3 linked regions of the Methanococcus maripaludis genome follow. The main gene of each other region encodes a partner of the protein of the gene in region 2 in a complex. Links are inferred from orthologs where the notes say so. Each region holds a gene or a part of one and is shown on either strand. Other genes may lie near its edges.

Region 1 (7,787 bases), 480 kb from region 2 along the record:
CTACTCCGAGATCTGTCTCCAGTGTTTCAACATTCAATCCTGATAATTTAGAGTATGTTTCAAAACCTTTCCATCCGCCCATGTCAGGAATTAATGTTTTTGAATTCGGATTTAATTTTGATATAATTTCTGAAGTGATATGGATTGCAGAATTTCCTGAAGGTAGAATATGAATTTCTTTTTCAGAAAATAAAAGATCATTTAATATATTTCTTAATTCTTCGAGATTTCCAGAACTTCGGATTTCTGACTCAATACATGGTTTTCTGTGTGGAATTATCATCTGTTCACCGAGATATTGTATTTTAATTTCGCAATATGGTTTTAGGAAAATAGTGGCATGCATATATATATTAGTTTTTCTAATAGTATCTATTTATCTAAGATAAATGTTTAATAATAGTGATATCATGGACCCAAAAATTAGTTATTTTCAAACGTTTCTATTTGCCGCAAAGACTAAAAGCTTTTCTAAAGCCGCGAAAAAATTGGGCGTTACACAAGGAACTGTAAGCAACCACATATCTGTTTTAGAGAAATTTTTTGATGCACAGCTTTTTTTGAGAACTCCCGAAGGAGTTGATTTAACTACTGAAGGAAATATTCTATACGAAAATGCAGAAAAGTTACTAGAAAATATATCTAACGCAAAACAACAGATGAGAATTCTCCACGAGCATCCTGAAGGAGTAATTCGAATTGCTGCAAGTACTACGCCTGGAGAACATTTGCTCCCAAGCATTATTAAAGATTATACTAAAGTTTTTCGAGATGTATCATTTCAGATTCAAATTACCGATTCTGAAAAATGTTTCAAGCTTTTAGAAGACAGGACAGTCGACATAATTGCAGTTGGAAATATTTATGATGGATCATACGAAAGTGAAGTTATAGGAAAAGATAGGCTGGTACTCATAGTCCCACCAGAACATCAACTTGCGAAAAAAGGAGTTGCAAAATTTTCAGATCTCTTAAAAGAAGATTATATTGACAGGGAAGTTGGATCGGGTACAAGGGAGATATTTGTAGATGCTTTACAGGATAAAGGATATTCAATGATGGATTTACACACAATAATGAGCCTTGGAAGTAATTCTTCAATAATTACGGCAGTTTCAGAAGGATACGGTATATCAATTATTTCAGAAATTCCTGCAAAAAAAGCGGCAGATGCAGGCCAGTTACAAATAGTTCCTATTGAAGATTTAGACCTTACTAGATACATGTATCTTGTAAAAGGAAAGAAACCAAGAAACCCAAGCGCAATAAAATCATTCTGGGACTTTGTTTCAGGAAAATAATTTTTGAATCACTTAAAAAACCATATATATTTTTTGTACAATAATTCATATGAATTAAAAATCACTGGTGAATGAATGTTCAGGGCTACATGTAATACAAGAGATTTTAAAAAAGTTATTAATGCAACTAGCAATTTAGTAGATGAGATTTGTTTTGAAGTGGACGAAAACGGTATCAAAGCAAGTGCAATGGATCCGTCACACGTGGCTTTAGTGAGCATGGAAATGCCAAAAGACGTTTTTGAAGAATACGAAGGGGATATTCAAGATATCGGAATTGATCTGGAAGCACTCAAAAAAATCATTGCGAGAGGAAGGGGCGACGAAAAATTAATTCTTGATCTTGATACGGAAAAAAACAAATTGAATGTTACTTTTAAAAGCAACGTTACAAGGAAGTTTTCAATCGCGTTATACGATGTTTCATCAAGCAATTTGAAAGTTCCAGACATAGAATATCCAAACAGCGTTTCAATCAAAGCAGGTGCATTTGTTGAAGCCTTAAAAGATGCAGAACTTGTAAATGATCACATCACTTTGAAAATCGATGAAGATAAATTTATAATCTATTCAAAAGGCGATTTAAACCAGAGTGAAACTGTATTTGATAACAGTATTGAAGATGACGACAATGCTCTTGCAGAATTCAACATGGGCGAAGCTTCAAGAAGTACTTTCAATTTAGCTTATTTAAAAGATTTAACAAAATCAACTGCGGCAGAAGACCTTTTAAAAATATACCTTGGTTCAGACATGCCTGTTAAAATCGAGTACGAAGTAAGCGGTTCAAAACTCGTCTTCTTACTTGCACCAAGAATTGAATCCTAAATTTTATTTTTTTTATTATCGCAACGTGAAAAACCATGTATAAGAAAATAAGGGATGCATTTTTCAACGAATTTTTTAAAGACGGTTTATCCGACCTTCCGGAAAATTTTTACAAAGATGCCCGAAACTATCTCGAAACAATCGATGATAATGCTAAATCAAAACGAGTAAAATATTACCTAAATAATCTTTTAAGTTTTAGAATTTACAAGGTAAACTGTTTAAAAGAAAGTCCGAATAAATTTATTCAAGATGAAAAAAAGGTCATAAATTTTATCGAAGAAACCTGCTATGGAAGTGGTACTGAAGATTACATTCCAAAATTAGATGAATCCGATAAAAAAAAAGACAAATTTTCAGTTAATTTAAATAAACCGGAAGAACAAACCGATAAGTGTCAAAAACCAAAACATATAAATAGTGAAAGTGATATTGATATTGTAAGAGTCATCACTAAGTTCCCCTGCTTTACCGATGGGAATTTACAGTATGTTTTAAACAAGAATGACGTTATCTCTTTGGATAGGAAATTTTCAAAGATTTTAGAGAAACACAATATTATTAAACGGGTGAACATCCATGAAGATGAAAAAAAAGATGAACAGATACTGCCCATACTGTAAAAAGCACACTGCACACACAGTAGAAAGAGCTAAAAAAAGAAAAGCTAGCGAATTGAAATGGGGTCAAAGACAATTCAGAAGAGTGACTGCAGGATACGGAGGTTACCCAAGACCTTTACCTGGAGGAGCTAAACCAATTAAAAAATTGGATTTAAGATACAAATGTTCCGAATGCGGAAAAATGCACACTAGAAGCAACGGTGGCTTCAGAGCAAGAATGTTTGAATTAATAGAATAATTAAGAAAAACGGTGAGAAAACATGCAATTAATCTCAAAACCTAAAAGCAGATTCTTAAAAGTTCAATGTACAGACTGCAACAATGAACAAGTTATCTTTGGATGCCCTTCAACAGAAGTTAAATGTGCAGGATGCGGCAAAATCATTGCTGAACCAAAAGCTTCAAAAGGCGCAATCAAAGCAAAAATCTTAGAAGTATTACAATAACTCTTTTTATTCTTTTTTAAAAGTCTTTCAAAGTAGTTCGATTTTATAATTGTTTAAATACTAGTGGGTATAAACACTCCATATGCGTATTATAAGTTAATCAAGGTGGAATCATGAGAAAGGATTTTCCTGAAGAAGGGGACATTGTAATCGGAAATGTTATTGACGTTAAGTCTTTCGGGGCCTTTATCGAACTTTTAGAGTATCCTGGAAAGGAAGGGATGGTTCATATTTCTGAAGTTTCCTCAGGATGGATTAAAAACATAAGAGACCATATTAAAAAGGGTCAAAGAGTCGTTGCAAAGGTAATGAGAGTAACGCCTCACAAGAACCAGATCGATCTTTCATTAAAAAGGGCAACTGACCAGCAGAAAAAAGTAAAAGTTCAGGAATGGAAGAGATTCCAAAGAGCTGAAAAATTACTCCAGTTCGCATCAGAAAAACTTGGAAAAACGATCGAAGAAGGATGGGAAATTGTTGGATATCCTTTAATCGATGAATTTGGGGAATTATACGACGCTTTTGAATCAATCGTTATCGAAGGAAAAGAAGTTTTAGATGAACTTGAAACACCACTTCCACAAGAATGGGCAGATGTAATTTACGAAGTTGCAAGTGAAAATATCGAACTTTCAAATGTTAAAGTTGCAGGAATAGTTTCACTTACAACAACAGATGCTGCGGGAGTAAAAATCATTAAAAACGGTTTGAAAAAAGCTTTAAAAGCAAACCCTTACGAAGACGTGGAAGTAAATATCACTTACATCGGAGCTCCAAAGTATAGGGTAGAAGTACTCGCACCAGACTACAAAAGTGGAGAAGATGTTTTAAGAATGGTATCTGAAGAAGCAATCGACTTCATAAAAGGATATGCTGGTGGAAAAGGTAGTTTTGTACGAGTTGAAGAGTAATTGATACTATGAGAATGAAAAAATGCCCTAAATGTGGAAAATACACATTGAAAGATTTTTGTAGTGGCTGCAATGAAAAATCCGTTACAATAAAACCGCCTAGATTTTCTCCCGTTGATAAATACGGAAAATACAGAAGGGCTCTTAAAAAAGCCAAAATGTGAAATTTATGGTTGATTTAAGATACGGTTCTGGAAATATTTTCAATGAAAAGGTCCACGGGATAGGAATTATTGCTCTTGGATCATTTCTTGAAAATCACGGTTCAGCCCTTCCAATAGATACCGATGCAAAAATTGCATCATATATTGCATTAAATGTTTCAATAATTACCGGAGCAAAATTTTTAGGCGTAGTACTTCCTTCAACAGAATATTCTTACGTGAAACACGGTATTCACGATTCCATCAAAGATGTAATTAATTATATTAAATATCTGGTTGAAAATGGCAGAAAAATTGGGATAAATAAATTCTTGATTATAAACTGCCATGGTGGAAACACCCTAATAAAAGACGAAATTTCAAAATTAAATCATGAAAACTGTTTTATCCGAATGGAAAACGTCTGTTTAACCCATGCAGCAACTGATGAAGTATCCTTGGGATATGCAGTTGGAATACTTTCAGAAGATAAGATGAAGACCCACGATCCTGAAATTTACGAAGAAATTGGAATGGTCGGTCTAAAAGAAGCAAGGGAAAAAAACGAAGCTATAGATTTAGAAGCAAGATCTGTGGAAGAAAATGGCGTTTTTTTAGACAGAACTCATGGAAGATTCCTTTTAAATGAGCTAATTAATAATTATGTTGAAATTGTTAGAAATATGATTTAGGTGATTTATATGTGGGAAAATTCCCCTTCACACATCTGCAGAGGCGGCGATTTAAGGGGACTTGCATTCTGCTGCCCTCCTGTAAAATACTGCCCATTACACAAGGCGTTAGAATCAATTGATATACCTGTAGAAGAATTTTCAAAAATGAAACAAGATTTTGGAAGCCGAACAAGACTCGGGCTTGGCAAAAACACCTGTTTTGGAAGTTTAATCTGGTGCTGCAAGATTACAAAACCATGTCCATTTAGGGACAGCGCAATGCTTGCAATAGATATGGGCGAAGATGAATACATGGAACTTAAAAAAGAACTCGCCGAAGAAATAATTAAGAAATCAAAAATGTTTGAAGAAGGCGTCAAGGCTTTGGAAGAACAGGGAATTTCAAAAGAAGCGGCAGAAAAAGCAATTTTGGAGTCAGGGGATTTAAAAAAAGCTTATGAAATTGTTAAAAAACAAATTTAATTAATATCTTTTATTTTGGCGTTTTTGAATTCCTTAATATTTTTAAACTCGTCTTCAGTTAATTCGTAGATTTTAAAGATGGTATTATTTAATATACAGAAATTTTTGATAATTCTAAACGCTTTATCTCCGTCGTATTCCCCTAAAAATGCCATAATCGGAGTTTTGTCTTTAGAAACAAGTATTGCATTTTTTTCAACAATTTCAACGATCGACGGGTTTTTTGGGAGTATATTATATAACGAATCATTTTCAACAATTTTTGGAGATTTTTGTTTAATTTTTTCTATCAATTCTTCAAATGATACAAAATTTTTCAACAATGCATCCCTATTTTCTTTTAATATTTCATCTAAATCCTGTTTTGATATTTGTTCAGGGCATATTTTTACATCGCTAACTGCAAAAATAGTCTTTATTTTATTCAATGCTTTCAAACCGACAAGAATTTTATCCTTTTTCTGGTGTATTGCAGCAATTTCATCTTTGTTTGAAAATAAAATAGTTCCTATTTCATCTTTATATTTTCTAGGAAATAATGTAACTTTAAAAAGCCCATGCCCCACATAATTTTCAATATTTCCATAAACATCGACAAAAATATCTTTTGAAACGGATTTAACATCTGGATTTTTCGAAAGAACTTTATCGAGCAAGCTGTTTACCCGATCGTAATCCATGTTTTTAGCTTCGATCTGGAATTCTTCGGGGATATTTTTAAAAATATCTTTTAAATCCATTTCTTTATCATTTAAACTAGAAAAAACAAGTTTTGAGTCGATATAATATAATCTGGCATTATCAAGGGAGATAATTCCAGTAAAATTGTTTAAAATAGATATTAACTCTTTTAGTTCGGGAATTCCCCCTTTTTTAGAGTACATTTTGTCCATAAAGCCCACCAAAAATATAAAACGGCGCAGGGGGGGAATCGAACCCCGAATTCCAACGGAACTCGACGGATCTGAAGTCCGCCCTCATCTACCAAGATAAGCACCCCGTGCCACAAGCCAAGATATAAACTATTTTAAAGATATATAAGCCTTTTTGTTTACTTTCTTTTTAAAGTTTATTAAAAAACGTTTTAAAAAAGATATATTAGTTTTTCATTGTCTGGTGAATATTTACTAAATCGCTCAGAATTGCAGAAGCAGTTTCAATGTCTCCTGCACCGGTTCCAACAACTACAATATCGTTTGCAAGATCCGTACTAACCATTGCAACGTTTAAACTTCCTTTAACGTTTAAAGGACTGTCAATAGGTACAAGTTTTGGGCATACTATGAGTTTTTCATCTGTAACTTCCCCTATTAATTTTATAGTGTGGCCACTTTTATTTGCCATCGCAAGCGCTTCAGGAGTAATTCTTGTAATTCCTTCTAATTCCACATCTTTAATTGTTACATCTCTTCCAAATATTGAATTTGCTAAAATTACAATTTTTGCAGCAGTATCCAATCCGCTGATATCCTGATGAGGGTTTGTTTCAGCAATACCGAGTTCCTGGGCTTCTTTTAATACCATATCAAAATCAAGCTGTTCTTTTTCCATTTTGGTTAGTATATAGTTTGTAGTCCCGTTTAAAATTCCTTTTATTACTTTAATATCATTTCCTGCTAGTGTTTCCTTTGCAAGATTGATTATTGGCATTGCGCCACCGACTGAAGCTTCATATCTGAAACAAACTTTATTTTCTTCTGCACATTTTACGAGTTCTTTAAATGAAACTGCGAGGGGACCTTTATTTGCACTTACGACGTGTTTTTTGGTTTCAAACGCTTTTAACATGTATGATTTTGCAGGTTCACCGGTTTCAATGTTCGTAGGGCTTACCTCAACAATAGCGTCCGCATTTACTGACTCAATAACTTCTAAAATGCCCATTTCGCATCCTTTTTCTGGATAATCTGCAATTTTTCCTGTTTCTTCTTTAACTTTCAAAGCTAATTCCAAATCGAGGCCGTTTTCATCAATTGCAGCACCGCTTCTATCACAAATTGCAGCAACTTGTAAATCCATTCCATATCTATTCTTTAAATGTTCTGATTTGAGGGTAATGGTCTTTAAAACACCCTTACCAATTATTCCAAATCCTACAAGAATTATCTTCATAAATATCCCCTTAGCATGATTTAATAAACAACAAACCTTTTTCTTTAGCTATTTTATCAAATTCGTCATAAAGCTCGTTTAATTTTTCGTTATCTATCGTTATTCTCATTCTTGCAGAAGATTCCGCAACAGGATCAGGCATTGTTAAATCTAAATCAACAACTACCCCAAATTCATTAATCCTGTCGATAGTATCGAGTACATCAGTATCTACGATATGTCCAACGACTACAACTTCGAGGTTCGTTTTTTTCATTTTTTCGTTT
Region 2 (3,673 bases):
ATCAATGCTCTTTCGGTTGTCCAACCATAGAGATTTAGGAAATCCTGGCCATTCATTTCCAAAATAGCTTTAACACTGTCTACTACGGTGTGGCCAAATAGCTGATTATTTAAACTGTTTTCGCCACAGATTACTTTTCCTTCGATAGTGGAAAGTAATTCTCTGACTCCAACTGGGTTTTGGTATTCTTTTATCTGCAAAATCGCCTTCATTGAAGTTGGGTTTAACACCTTACTCAACGCTTTTATAGTATGTCCGCCCCTTTCCTTGTCAATTTCTAAGAGTGCATATACATATTTTTTGACGATATTTACTCCAGGATTTTTTCTTCTGCCAACTTCGTAATCACTGATCACTGATGGGGAGACATCTAGGTACCTTGCAGTTTCTATCTGCGGTATGCCAAACATTTCTCTCCATTTTTTCATGGCCTTACCGATATCTTCGGACAATACAATTTCTCCCATGATATGTATCGCTATTTTCTCCATGGCACTATATGTGCGCTAATTCTTATATAAATATTTCGATTTAAAATATAAAGTCATTCGCCATATGTCGAAATGGTCAAATATGTATTTTTAAAATGAATAAATTGGATTAAAAATAGAATTTAATGTATTAATATTCTAAATTGGAATCTCTGTCGCTTTTTTCATAGATTCCAAGAAGTTTTACGAATTTTTCGATCTCTTTTTTCTCAATTTTTACTTTTTCGTGTGATTTTTTTAATATGTAGGGGTAATTTGAAACAGATATTTTCTGAAGATTCGAAAAGAAAGTTTCATCCAAGTCTTCAAAAGAAGTTATGCACAAAGTTCCGCTGTTTTTATCAAGTTTTGCAAACTGGTAATTTAGTTTTTTAAGGTCAATTCCAAATTTTTTAAAGTATTCCACATTTTTATAGAAGTTTTTATTTATTTTTTCGTCAACGAGATCTAGGGGTTTTGAATACCCTGAATTTTTACATTTTGAAAAGATTGCAAGGTCTGGAATCAGTGCATCTTTAAAATAAATATTCATTTTTGAGGTTTTTGCAACTCCAACAATTTTTTCACGGTATTTTAAAAGTTCAGATAATAATATTAAATATTCAAGCTGTTCGAGTATAATTTTTTCTTCTTCACTAAAGTTTAAATTATTTGAAAGTTCAACGCTTGAATTGATATTATTAGAATCGATTTCTTCAAAAATTTTATTTTTTATTTCATCGCCATAAAGTTCGTAATACTTGAAAATTATATTTTCTAAGTTTTCCCCGTTGATCGAAAATTTGTTGTTTGTTTGAACGAGCAGTGAATAAAGAGACCCATCATATAGGTAATAATTGATATTTTTATTTTTTAAATTCCAAAGAGCAATTTTTAACTCCATATTTAACATGTAAAGACTAAGCCTACTTTGAACGTACTTGTAAGGTAAAATTATATTTGAATCCCACGCAGAAATAGACTCTTCGATTTTTCCATCGGTTTTTTGAATGTATGAAACAGTACCAGAAATATACAGGCAGTAATTTACATAATCGATTTTATTGAAACTGCCATCCCCACCAGCAAAAATGGTATCAGAATGGCTATTAAAATCGGAATTAGTCCAGTAATTTTTATAATCAAAATTAAAATCGATATTTTTTATTTTAGAACATATATTCTCCTTTTTTGATAGGAGTTTTGAATAGTCCATAAAATACACCTAAAAAATTAAAAAAATAATAAAAGAGTTATAAAATTATTCCGTATCCGATCAATCTCCATCTTGATCCGATTTTTCTGCTTATTGCAACTCTGTCGCCTTTATCGGCACATACTGGCAATTTTAATTTAATTTCTGCTTTATCAGCTCTTGCAGATACGGTTACTCCAACAGTTGTGGATGTTCCAACGTTTAACATCAAAACTTCGTTTGTTTTTAAAGGTTCGATTATGAGTTCGTCTTGGGAACCAACAACTCTTTCAAGAAGTTGTGGTTTGATAACCATTTTTTCTAAGGTTTCAGGAAGTGTTCCTGGAAGTCCCGCTAAACTTCCGCTTAATGCATCGGATTTTGTTAAATTTGGATCTAATTCAGTTCCAACACCTATTAATCCACCCGGTGCTGCAGATTTTAATTTTTTACCGCCAACTCCCAATGATATAATTTTGGTTACTATTGGAACCCAGTGGGTTTTGTTTCCTTCGGTTACTTTTATACCAGGTCTTATTTCGAGGTCGTCACCAACTTTTAAAGCACCTTGAATGATACTTCCCCCGATAACTCCACCTTTTAAGTCTTTTATTTCAGAACCGGGTTTATTTACATCAAAACTCCTGGCAACATATAATTTAGGAGTTAATGTTTCGTCCCTTTCAGGAGTTGGGATAAACTCTTGAATTGCTTTTAGCAGTACATCTAAATTTGCACCGTGGTGTGCTGAAACAGGGATAATTGGCGCATTTTCTGCAACAGTTCCTTTTGTAAATTCTTTAATTTGGTTGTAATTTTCAATTGCAGCTTCTTCAGATACGAGGTCTATTTTATTTTGAACAATAAGTATATGTTCAACACCCAATGCATCAAGAGCCATCAAGTGTTCTTTTGTTTGGGGTTGAGGGCATTCTTCACTTGCAGCAATAACTAAAATTGCACCATCCATAAGTGAAGCTCCTGAGAGCATTGTAGCCATCAGTGTTTCGTGTCCTGGAGCATCCACAAATGATATTTTTCTTAAAGTAGATACTTTACCGCCACAAGCATCGCACTTTTTATCAACGGTATAGCATTCTGGTTCATCGCATGTTTCGCACTTCTTTATTTCACAGTCTGCATATCCGAGCCTTATTGAAATTCCTCTTTTGAGTTCTTCACTGTGTGTGTCGGTCCATACACCAGTTAATTTCCTTGTCAAACTCGTTTTTCCGTGGTCTACGTGACCTACCATTCCAATGTTAACTTCTGATTGGTTGGATGCTGCCATTTTATCCCTCGCACAATTTTTTAATTTTTTAAATTACAAGAATACTTGAAAATCAATATAAAAATGACTTTAAAACTATACTCACTTTGTGGCTAATCATTTATATAGATATATAATCTTTAAAAAGTCTAACCAACTAAAATAGAAAAAAAGAGTTAATTTATTCAGTGCTTTCAGGTTCTCCACCGAGTGGTGCTGAACCGTATTCTACAACTTTTGTGTTGATTAATGTAACGTCTTTTGAAATTGTGTTTCCCCTTAAGCTTTTTCTTCTTCTGAGACCTTTTTCTTTAACGTTGTATCCAGGTCCTTCTTTTAAGAGTACTCTCATTTTCATAGCGCCGTGAATGTCATGTCTCATTGCAAATCCACATTTGTCGGATCCGCCTGTGATTTTTAATTTGTAACCTTCTAATTCAACAACTGAACCGCTGATTTCATCACCAATTTTTTTACCGATAAGTGCAGTGGACTCTGTTTCGAATTGGTATGATTTTCCTGTTTTAGTATCTGATACAACAACTTTAAAAGCCATGATATTACCTCGTTTTTTGTTTTAATATACCTTGTTTCAAATCGTTCGCGAAAAAGCTCTAAAAATTTATTTTTCCAAAAATTTTCCTAAATTCCCGTCTTTGTTCTATTACTAACTTATTACTTTTATAGTTTTTGGAAAAAGCAACACTGATAAGAATTGGTAGAACTCGAATAAACTAC
Region 3 (7,593 bases), on a different replicon or contig from region 2:
TTGTAGATATATTTCATCCCTGTCCCTCATTTAACAAAGTAAATACTCTTCAATGGTATAAAGAACATACTTATTATTTAGAAGGCCATGATGTAACGGATAGAAAAAAAGCATTTGAAAAATCGCTTGAAACTGATAAGTATCCCCTTGGAATATTTTATACTTGTGAAAAACCCGTATTTGAAGACGTTGTTCCCCCATACATCTCAGAAAAAACTCCGATATGGAAAAGAGAACCGAATTTAGAAAAAATTGAAGAAATAATGAATTCAAAAAGAACTTAATAATAAATAGATTAGTGGTTTAACCAAATATTAAAAATCTTTGTGAAAATTATGGAAAATTTAGAAAAAATAAACGAACTTGTCGAAATATTTGGGCATTTTGACGTGGAATTTGCTAAAAACATGGAAGAAAAAATGGATACACAATATCTGGTTCTTCAGAATCTAAAATATTCAATGGATAACGATGAAATGTTTATAAAACTCGTGATTTTAAATTCAATAGTAAGCTACCAGCTTTGCACTACTGGGGAGCTCTGGTGGGGTGAATTTTCAGAATATTGGTCAAAAAATGAAGTTAATAATGATAATTTAGGGGAAAAATACATTAATTTTCTCAAAAATTCAAAGGGAAACAGACGACTTTTAAACGTAAAAATAAAAAGGATTGAAAAAGTTATCCCGTTTCTTGAAACGATAAATCTTCTGGATTTTAAAAATTACTATGTAACTATGGAAGAACTGCTTGAAAAACTATCAAAATGCTTAAACTCGAAAAAAAATGCAAAAACCATTGTCTTTGCACTAAAAATGTTTGGTTATTCTTCAAGAATCGTATTTAATGAATTTATTCCCTACCCGATGGAGATTGAAATTCCAAAAGATTCAAGAATTGAAAAATACACCCTCAAATTTACAGATAAAGACCCGATAAAATTTTGGAATAATATTTCTAAAATTACAAAAATTCCGCCATTACATATAGATTCGATAATTTGGCCAGTTCTTGGGAAAAAATTTGATTTTGAATCATGTAACGGAAAAATTGGTAAAAAATCAAAATATTTATTCAAATTACTTGAATTTTGATAGTATTATAAAATTATATAAATAAGTGTTTTCAAAATTAAATCTATGGGAAAAGGAGGTAGTTTTATGTCAGTTTGGAAATGCACAGTCTGCGGATACGAATACGATGAAGAAAAAGAGGGGAAAAAGTTCTCAGAATTGCCTGATACCTGGACATGCCCCCTTTGTGGTGCTAAAAAATCTGCATTCGTAGAATTATAAAAAATTTAAGCTTTATTACTTTTTTTAATGTATTTTATGTATTTTGCAGCATCTTTTATTCTTGCCTCAAGGTGCGGAACATCCATAATTTCGAATTTATTGTATTTATCGTGCAGGTGGAATCTCAAAGATATCATCGACATTGTGTGTGCTATATCTTCGTCATCGAGATTCATCGAAACCACATCGATTCTATTGAGTAATTCACAAACTAAACTTTTAGCCCTGTCTAAATCCTCATCATCAAGATTCATTGAATAGATGTCCAGTTCTTCCATTATCTCGTGAACTGGCTTTTCAGGATTTTCGAGAAGCGATTTGACGATATTGTTCGAAAGTTCTTTTAATTTAATTTCTTTTTTCATTTTGTACACCGGAACAGATGGAAAACTTGGCTTTTTACAGATTTTTATTTAAGATATTTTTTAAAATACCTTCTTCACTTTGAAGTAACAGAATATTAATCTTTGCATTTTTAAAATACCCAATTTCAACAAATAACATTATTTAAAAGATACTATATAAACGTTAAAACACGGATCATGTCAAAAACTATAAAAAAAGAATTATTCTTCGTCATCAAATTCGATTGTCGCATTTACTATGTTAAATTCTTTTCCGCCTTTCAATTTAACATTTCTCGATTCACATTTTGGACATATTACTTCGAGTTCATCTTTTGTATCCAAATCTCCTTCGAATTCACAGTCCATACAGAAAATTTTTGGTTTTACCATCTCTGCTTTTAATTCTGCGCCCTTACATACAGTATCTTCTGAAATAACTTCGAAAACAAACTGTAACTGATCGACACTTAACAAAGTAAGTTCCCCAATTTCCAGATTAATGTCATTTACTTTTATAACCTTTCTACCGAGTGCTTCTTGTTGTTCAACTGCTTCGAGTATCGCATTTAATACTGACGTTGCATAAGAGAGTTCGTGCATTAAAAAACACCTTGTTTATCGAGTCTTTCCAAAACCATTTCTTTTACTTTTTCTTCTTTTCCACTTGGAACAAAAATCTTGAAGTTTACAACGATTCTTACAGTATCGTCCCCATCTGAAAGTTTACACTCTTCAAGATATGCTTTTTGTTTATCAAATCTTAAATAAAGTTTATTTTTCTCGATTCTACTATCCATTTCACTTTTTAATCGATTTACGTTTCTTTCGTCGCTTTTTATCAAATCAATGATATAATTGAATACCATTTTTGCCTTTTTTCCAGAAATTTTAACGGTGTGAATCTCAATAGGATTTCCAAAATTTCCTTCTGTTTCAACTGTCTCGGTTTCTAAATCGTCTTCTTCGATTATTTCAGGTAAAAAGAAAACCATTGCATCAAGAACTTTTTCTTCGTCTTCGGTTGCGTTTGCAATCGTTGATATTGATATATTATTTACCATAACTATCCCATCTGATTTTAAATTTAAACAAAATATTGTAAAACAGGTTTAAATAAACTTTGAAATTTTTGAAATAATCTGAAAAAAACTAAAAAAATAAAATAGAAAAATTAGTTAAAAGAATTAAAATAAAGGAAAATTAATTATTTCGCTTTTTTGCTGTTAGCTCTGACACTTGGCCTTACTTTTTCAGTACCTTTTCCTTTGTACATTAATCCTCTTCCTTTTTTACCAGCTGAGGTTAAACCTCTGGTTGCTCTACCTTTGTGGGTTCCTTTGCAGAGCCAGTTGTAGGATTTGTCGCTTTTGATTGACGGATGGCATGAATCAACTAAGATTACTTCGTACCATTTTTGTTTTCCATCTTGTCCTACCCAGTAAGAGTTTAATACTTCCAAGTTAGGGTATTTTTTAGCTGCTCTTTCTTCAGCAATTCTTTGAATGGATTTTGCCATTGTAATTTTGTTGATACCTAATGTTGAAGGTTTTTTGGAGTGTTTTGGTCTTGGTTTTCTTAAACCTCCTCTTCTAACACTAACTCTTACAACAACAATTCCTTGTTTTGCTTTGTATCCTAAGTTTCTAGCCCTATCAATTCTTGTAGGTCTTTCAACTCTAATAACTGAAGGTTCTTTTCTCCAGTCTTGCATTCTTGACCATTGTAACTCTTTAACGTATGAGTTAGCAGGTACTTTCCATGCTTCTTTCACGTAGTTGTACATACTCATGGTATCACTTGTTTCGTCGATTTCTGTTTATGGGTTCAGCTTAATGCTACATGCCCTACGGGAATTCACCCGTCACTAAACTACTAGTATAACCTAGTCTTAACACCATGTATCGTGACAACTATATTAATTTAACGGCAAGTATATAAACAATGGACTAGAGAACAAGTTTAGAACTTGTACACTTTTTTACGATATTAGTTTCTAATTTAAATTTGGTGAAAACATGGTCGACTACTTCGATTACAACAGTTTATTGACAAGAGCGCGAGAACAACTTCCAGAAGAAGTATTCAAAGACGTAAGGTTTGAAATTCCATCTGCAGATAGTTTTGTAGAAGGAAACAGGACCATTATTAAAAACTTCAAAGATATTGCAAAATTCATGGAAAGGGACCCACAAGAATTTGCAAAATACGTAATGAAAGAACTCGGTACTGCAGGGGACATGGAAGGTGTCAGATTAATCTTGCAGGGTAAATTTGGATGGAGAATGGTAAACGAAAAAATCCAAAATTACGTAAATGAATACGTACTCTGTCCAGAATGTGGAAAACCAGACACAAAAATCGTAAAAGAAGGAAGAATACACTTCTTGAAATGTACCGCTTGTGGTGCAATGAAACCAGTTAAGACATTATAAGTACTCTTTTTCTTCTTTTTTACTTAATTAACGAATTTTACATTTTTGGTGATATTATGAAAGGATTCTGCTACCGTTGCGGTCATGAAGGCGAACTTCTAGATGGCTTATGTAAAATCTGCTACACCCACATGAATCCACTTATTGAACTCGATAACGAGATCCACGTTGAAGTCTGCCACATGTGCGGGTCGTACAAGAGAAAACTCTGGCAAGACCCTCAAAAAAAGGAAACTTACGAAGTAATGGAAGAAATTGCATATTTTGGAGTTAAGGATAATTTAAAAAAGGCAAATAAAAGCATTGATGTAGAAATAATTCCACAAGAACCACGACAGCTTCCGGGAGGAAAAAGATCCCGTGTAGAAATCCCAGTTGTTGTTTTTGCAGAAGGACGACTCGTTGGGGAAGACAACGACAGAGATGAAGAAAGACACATTACAGTTTATCTTGATATGGTGCAGTGCCCAAGATGTTCTAGATGTATGTCAAACTACTACGAAGGAACGCTCCAAGTTAGGGCAATGAACCGATTTTTAAATGACAAAGAAAGGATAGAATTGGACGACTTCGTTAGGGATGAAGCTGAAAAACGACTTAATAAAGACAGGATGGCATTTATCTCAAAATATATTCCACAAAAAGAAGGGTTAGACTATCAAATGGGTTCAATGGGTGCAATACGAAATATTGCATCAGCGATAAAAGCCAAATACGGCGGAAAATCAATTGAAACTGCAAAACTCGTTGGAGTAGATAAAGATACTGGAAAAGACCAGTACAGAATTACGGTTGCAGTTCGAATTCCAGAATTTAAACTCGGAGATATTTTAGAATATACTGAAAAACTATATGTCGTTTCTTCGTTGAATGAAGCGAGAGTTTACCTTGAACCTGTTGAACTTGGAGATAAAATTTCACTTGCCTGGAATGAAATTGATAAATCTGCAAAATTAATTAAAAAAGGAGAAGATTGTGAAACTGCCACAGTAATTTCAATTACTCCTGACACGATAACTGCGATGGACGATTCAAATTACGAGATATACGAATACAATAATTCGGTTGAAGATGTAAAAGAAGGAGATAAATTAAGAATATTCAAAAACGAAGAAATCAACAGGATTTTAGAAATTTTAGAATAAATAAAAAAATTTTTTAATTTTAAATTATTCAATTTCTTCAACGTAACATCCGGGCCCCACTTTCGTATAGTAAACCGGACAGTTCCAGACATCCTTAAATATATTTTCGATATCAATTACGTGTTCTTTTTTAGGTATTGTAATAATTGCAGGTCCTGAACCACTGATCGTTATACCGTAGACCATATCTTTTACCTTTTCTTTAACTTCGTCATATCCATCAATTAAATTGGCCCTGCATGGTTCAACAACGCAGTCTTTTGACATGTATCTTCCAAAAAGTTCTAAATCGTTGTTATATAATGCATAAATCATTCCTGCAGCTTTTCCAACGTTGTTTACCATATCGTTTATTGGAATTTCCTTTGGAAGTATTTCTCTTGCGGTTTTCGTACTTACCTGAATGTTTGGAAGTGCAACTAAAACTTCAATATCTACGGGGATATGAAGTACTTCTAAAGGATCGTAGCTTGTTGTAAGTGTAAATCCCCCAAAAATTGCAGGAGCTACGTTATCTGCGTGAGGAGCGCCTGCGGCGACTGCTTCCCCAAGTGAAGAATATTTAACAAGTTCTAATTTGGATAATCCCAGTTCAAAAAGTTCATTTAATGCAAATGCAACTCCTGCACATGACGCGGAACTACTTCCAAGACCGCTTCCGGGTTTTATTCCTTTATTTATATGAATATGGATTCCTGATTCGATATTAAAATCTTCCATCATCTTTTTAGCAACCACTCCTGCGGTATTTTCGTCCACTTTTGTAGATATCTCTTCTGCTTTTTCCCCGTCAACAGAAATTGTAATTCCTTGTTCCGTTTTTTCGACTTCCAATGTATCATATGGCTTTGAAAGAGCAAGCCCGAAAATATCATACCCCGGACCGAGATTTGCAGAAGTTCCAGGCGAACACACCTTTACTTTTTTCATAATACCACCAAAATAATCCAAATATTGTTTGTCATTTGTTAAATTATAAGTAAAAATAGATATAAAAATGCTACTCAGATTTATAATCTTTTGAAATCAGCAAAAAAGTTGTTAATAAAATATTAATTAAATAATGCGTAGAATTTTCCATTTCTTGTCCCAAAATAGATTGTTCCGTTTTTATCTATTGTTGGAGTAGCTATTATCCAGCTTCCCGTTTGAAAATTCCACTTTTCAGTTCCGTCGGGGTTTATTGCGTATAAATGACCATCATATGAACCAAAATAAATTGTTCCGGTGTTTCCAATTACGGGGGAAGATTCTATACGTTTATCCGTTTTAAAACGCCACTTTTCAGTTCCGTCGGGGTTTATTGCATAGAGATAACCATCGAGGGACGTTACATAGATCGTTCCATCTTCTGAAATTGCAGGCCTTGTAACAATCCAGTATCCAGCATAAAATTTCCACTTTTCAGTTCCGTCGGGGTTTATTGCATAGACCTTATCTGAACCAAAATAAATTGTTCCATCTTTACCAATGGATACTGCAGAAGTTATTGTATCATTAGTTTTAAAACGCCACTTTTCAGTTCCGTCGGGGTTTATTGCATAGAGATAATTGTCATTTGATCCAACATAAATTGTTCCATCTTCTGAAACTATGGGTGTTGCATATATTGCCCTATTGGTTTTAAAACGCCACTTTTCAGTTCCGTCGGGGTTTATTGCATAGAGATAACCATCGAGGGACGTTACATAAAGTACGTCTTCAAAAATCGTAAAGTCGGATGCTATTGCTTTTTTTGTACCAAATTTCCACTTTTCAGTTCCGTCGGGGTTTATTGCATAGACCTTATCTGAACCAAAATAAATTGTTCCATCTTTACCAATGGATGGCTTGCACTCAATTATTTCGTCCGATTTAAAAGACCACTTTACAGACCCATCAGGATTTATTGCATAAAGATTTTTATCGCCTGAACCAACATATACGGTTCCGTTTTTAGAAAGAATAGGGCTTGAATCGATACTATTTCCGATCAAAAATTCCCATTTAATTTTACAATCATTTACGCCCCCACGCAACATGATATCCCCCGATATGGCTTTTGCAATTTATTATAAATTTGTGCTTATAACTTATATATTATTTTTCATTGACTGTAATTAAATCTAAACTATTTTAAATTAAAAAACAGAGAACTATTATTGATAATAGTTAGTTAAAAGCTAAAGAGGGGACAATAGTGGTTAAAAAAATAAGCTGTAATGAAGTATTAATTCCGCTGGAAACTCCAAAGTCAATGCATGAGGAATATATTCAAAATTACCTGAATCTTACAAGAAATACGGGCAATTTAATGCTTTTTGCAGGCGATCAAAAAATCGAACATTTGAACGAAGATTTTTACGGAAAAGATATTTCAAAAGATGATGCAAAT

The links.
Region 1: the proteins of HNP90_RS00175 (region 2) and HNP90_RS02915 are in contact, whole or in part, in a crystal structure (PDB 3CW2), measured with the Saccharolobus solfataricus proteins. The link is inferred for Methanococcus maripaludis from one-to-one orthologs. Residues at the interface, in WP_009988771.1 of Saccharolobus solfataricus: Asp222, Lys225, Pro226, Gly227, Thr228, Gln229, Phe230, Asn231, Leu233, Lys234, Gly235, Leu259, Phe273, Thr274, Lys275, Tyr300, Leu301, Asp302, Pro303, Ser304, Leu305, Lys307; in WP_009989173.1 of Saccharolobus solfataricus: Val185, Arg186, Thr187, Asn188, Glu189, Pro190, Leu191, Gly192, Val193, Glu194, Ile196, Lys197, Ile200, Ser201, Leu204, Ile217, Lys218, Ile219, Tyr220, Thr221, Ile222, Gly223, Ala224, Pro225, Tyr227.
Region 3: the proteins of HNP90_RS00175 (region 2) and HNP90_RS06140 are in contact, whole or in part, in a crystal structure (PDB 2QMU), measured with the Saccharolobus solfataricus proteins. The link is inferred for Methanococcus maripaludis from one-to-one orthologs. Residues at the interface, in WP_009988771.1 of Saccharolobus solfataricus: Trp33, Pro65, Glu66, Gln148, Val151, Asp152, Val154, Ser155, Lys156, Ala159, Leu160, Tyr163, Arg164, Lys167, Ile180, Ile181, Pro182, Val183, Ser184, Leu186, His187, Ile189, Asn190, Asp192, Ser193; in WP_231918336.1 of Saccharolobus solfataricus: Met1, Leu2, Arg4, Leu5, Tyr6, Lys8, Leu9, Pro10, Ile106, Lys108, Lys109, Glu110, Lys111.

Annotation. Positions count from the first base shown.
Region 1 is NZ_JACDUL010000001.1:511,352-519,138, reverse strand. Bases 2,248-5,210 are described here. They hold HNP90_RS02915 (translation initiation factor IF-2 subunit alpha), read left to right. Parts: upstream 2,248-3,311; coding sequence 3,312-4,109; downstream 4,110-5,210. Other genes in these bases: HNP90_RS02900 (methanogenesis marker 9 domain-containing protein), read left to right, coding at 4,954-5,210; arfB (2-amino-5-formylamino-6-ribosylaminopyrimidin-4(3H)-one 5'-monophosphate deformylase), read left to right, coding at 4,279-4,944; HNP90_RS02910 (RNA-protein complex protein Nop10), read left to right, coding at 4,118-4,273; HNP90_RS02920 (30S ribosomal protein S27e), read left to right, coding at 3,013-3,198; HNP90_RS02925 (50S ribosomal protein L44e), read left to right, coding at 2,709-2,990. In the rest of the region: HNP90_RS02945 (PLP-dependent aminotransferase family protein), read right to left, coding at 1-283; HNP90_RS02940 (selenium metabolism-associated LysR family transcriptional regulator), read left to right, coding at 411-1,301; HNP90_RS02935 (DNA polymerase sliding clamp), read left to right, coding at 1,377-2,129; more of HNP90_RS02930, read left to right, coding at 2,165-2,247; more of HNP90_RS02900, read left to right, coding at 5,211-5,409; HNP90_RS02895 (hypothetical protein), read right to left, coding at 5,406-6,302; HNP90_RS02885 (homoserine dehydrogenase), read right to left, coding at 6,508-7,521; HNP90_RS02880 (hypothetical protein), read right to left, coding at 7,532-7,787. UniProt on the Methanocaldococcus jannaschii protein: eIF-2 functions in the early steps of protein synthesis by forming a ternary complex with GTP and initiator tRNA.
Region 2 is NZ_JACDUL010000001.1:37,396-41,068, reverse strand. Bases 841-3,673 are described here. They hold HNP90_RS00175 (translation initiation factor IF-2 subunit gamma), read right to left. Parts: upstream 2,957-3,673; coding sequence 1,724-2,956; downstream 841-1,723. Other genes in these bases: HNP90_RS00170 (30S ribosomal protein S6e), read right to left, coding at 3,117-3,491; HNP90_RS00180 (DNA double-strand break repair nuclease NurA), read right to left, coding at 841-1,686. In the rest of the region: HNP90_RS00185 (helix-turn-helix domain-containing protein), read right to left, coding at 1-491; more of HNP90_RS00180, read right to left, coding at 622-840. UniProt on the Methanocaldococcus jannaschii protein: eIF-2 functions in the early steps of protein synthesis by forming a ternary complex with GTP and initiator tRNA.
Region 3 is NZ_JACDUL010000003.1:155,874-163,466, forward strand. Bases 2,597-5,365 are described here. They hold HNP90_RS06140 (translation initiation factor IF-2 subunit beta), read left to right. Parts: upstream 2,597-3,657; coding sequence 3,658-4,074; downstream 4,075-5,365. Other genes in these bases: HNP90_RS06130 (RNA-binding domain-containing protein), read right to left, coding at 2,597-2,703; HNP90_RS06135 (50S ribosomal protein L15e), read right to left, coding at 2,847-3,431; HNP90_RS06145 (60S ribosomal export protein NMD3), read left to right, coding at 4,131-5,219; HNP90_RS06150 (homoserine kinase), read right to left, coding at 5,244-5,365. In the rest of the region: HNP90_RS06105 (thiamine pyrophosphate-dependent enzyme), read left to right, coding at 1-284; HNP90_RS06110 (N-glycosylase/DNA lyase), read left to right, coding at 336-1,094; HNP90_RS06115 (rubredoxin), read left to right, coding at 1,161-1,295; HNP90_RS06120 (hypothetical protein), read right to left, coding at 1,301-1,660; hydrogenase maturation nickel metallochaperone HypA, read right to left, coding at 1,862-2,242; more of HNP90_RS06130, read right to left, coding at 2,242-2,596; more of HNP90_RS06150, read right to left, coding at 5,366-6,149; HNP90_RS06155 (PQQ-binding-like beta-propeller repeat protein), read right to left, coding at 6,272-7,240; HNP90_RS06160 (beta/alpha barrel domain-containing protein), read left to right, coding at 7,399-7,593. UniProt on the Methanocaldococcus jannaschii protein: eIF-2 functions in the early steps of protein synthesis by forming a ternary complex with GTP and initiator tRNA.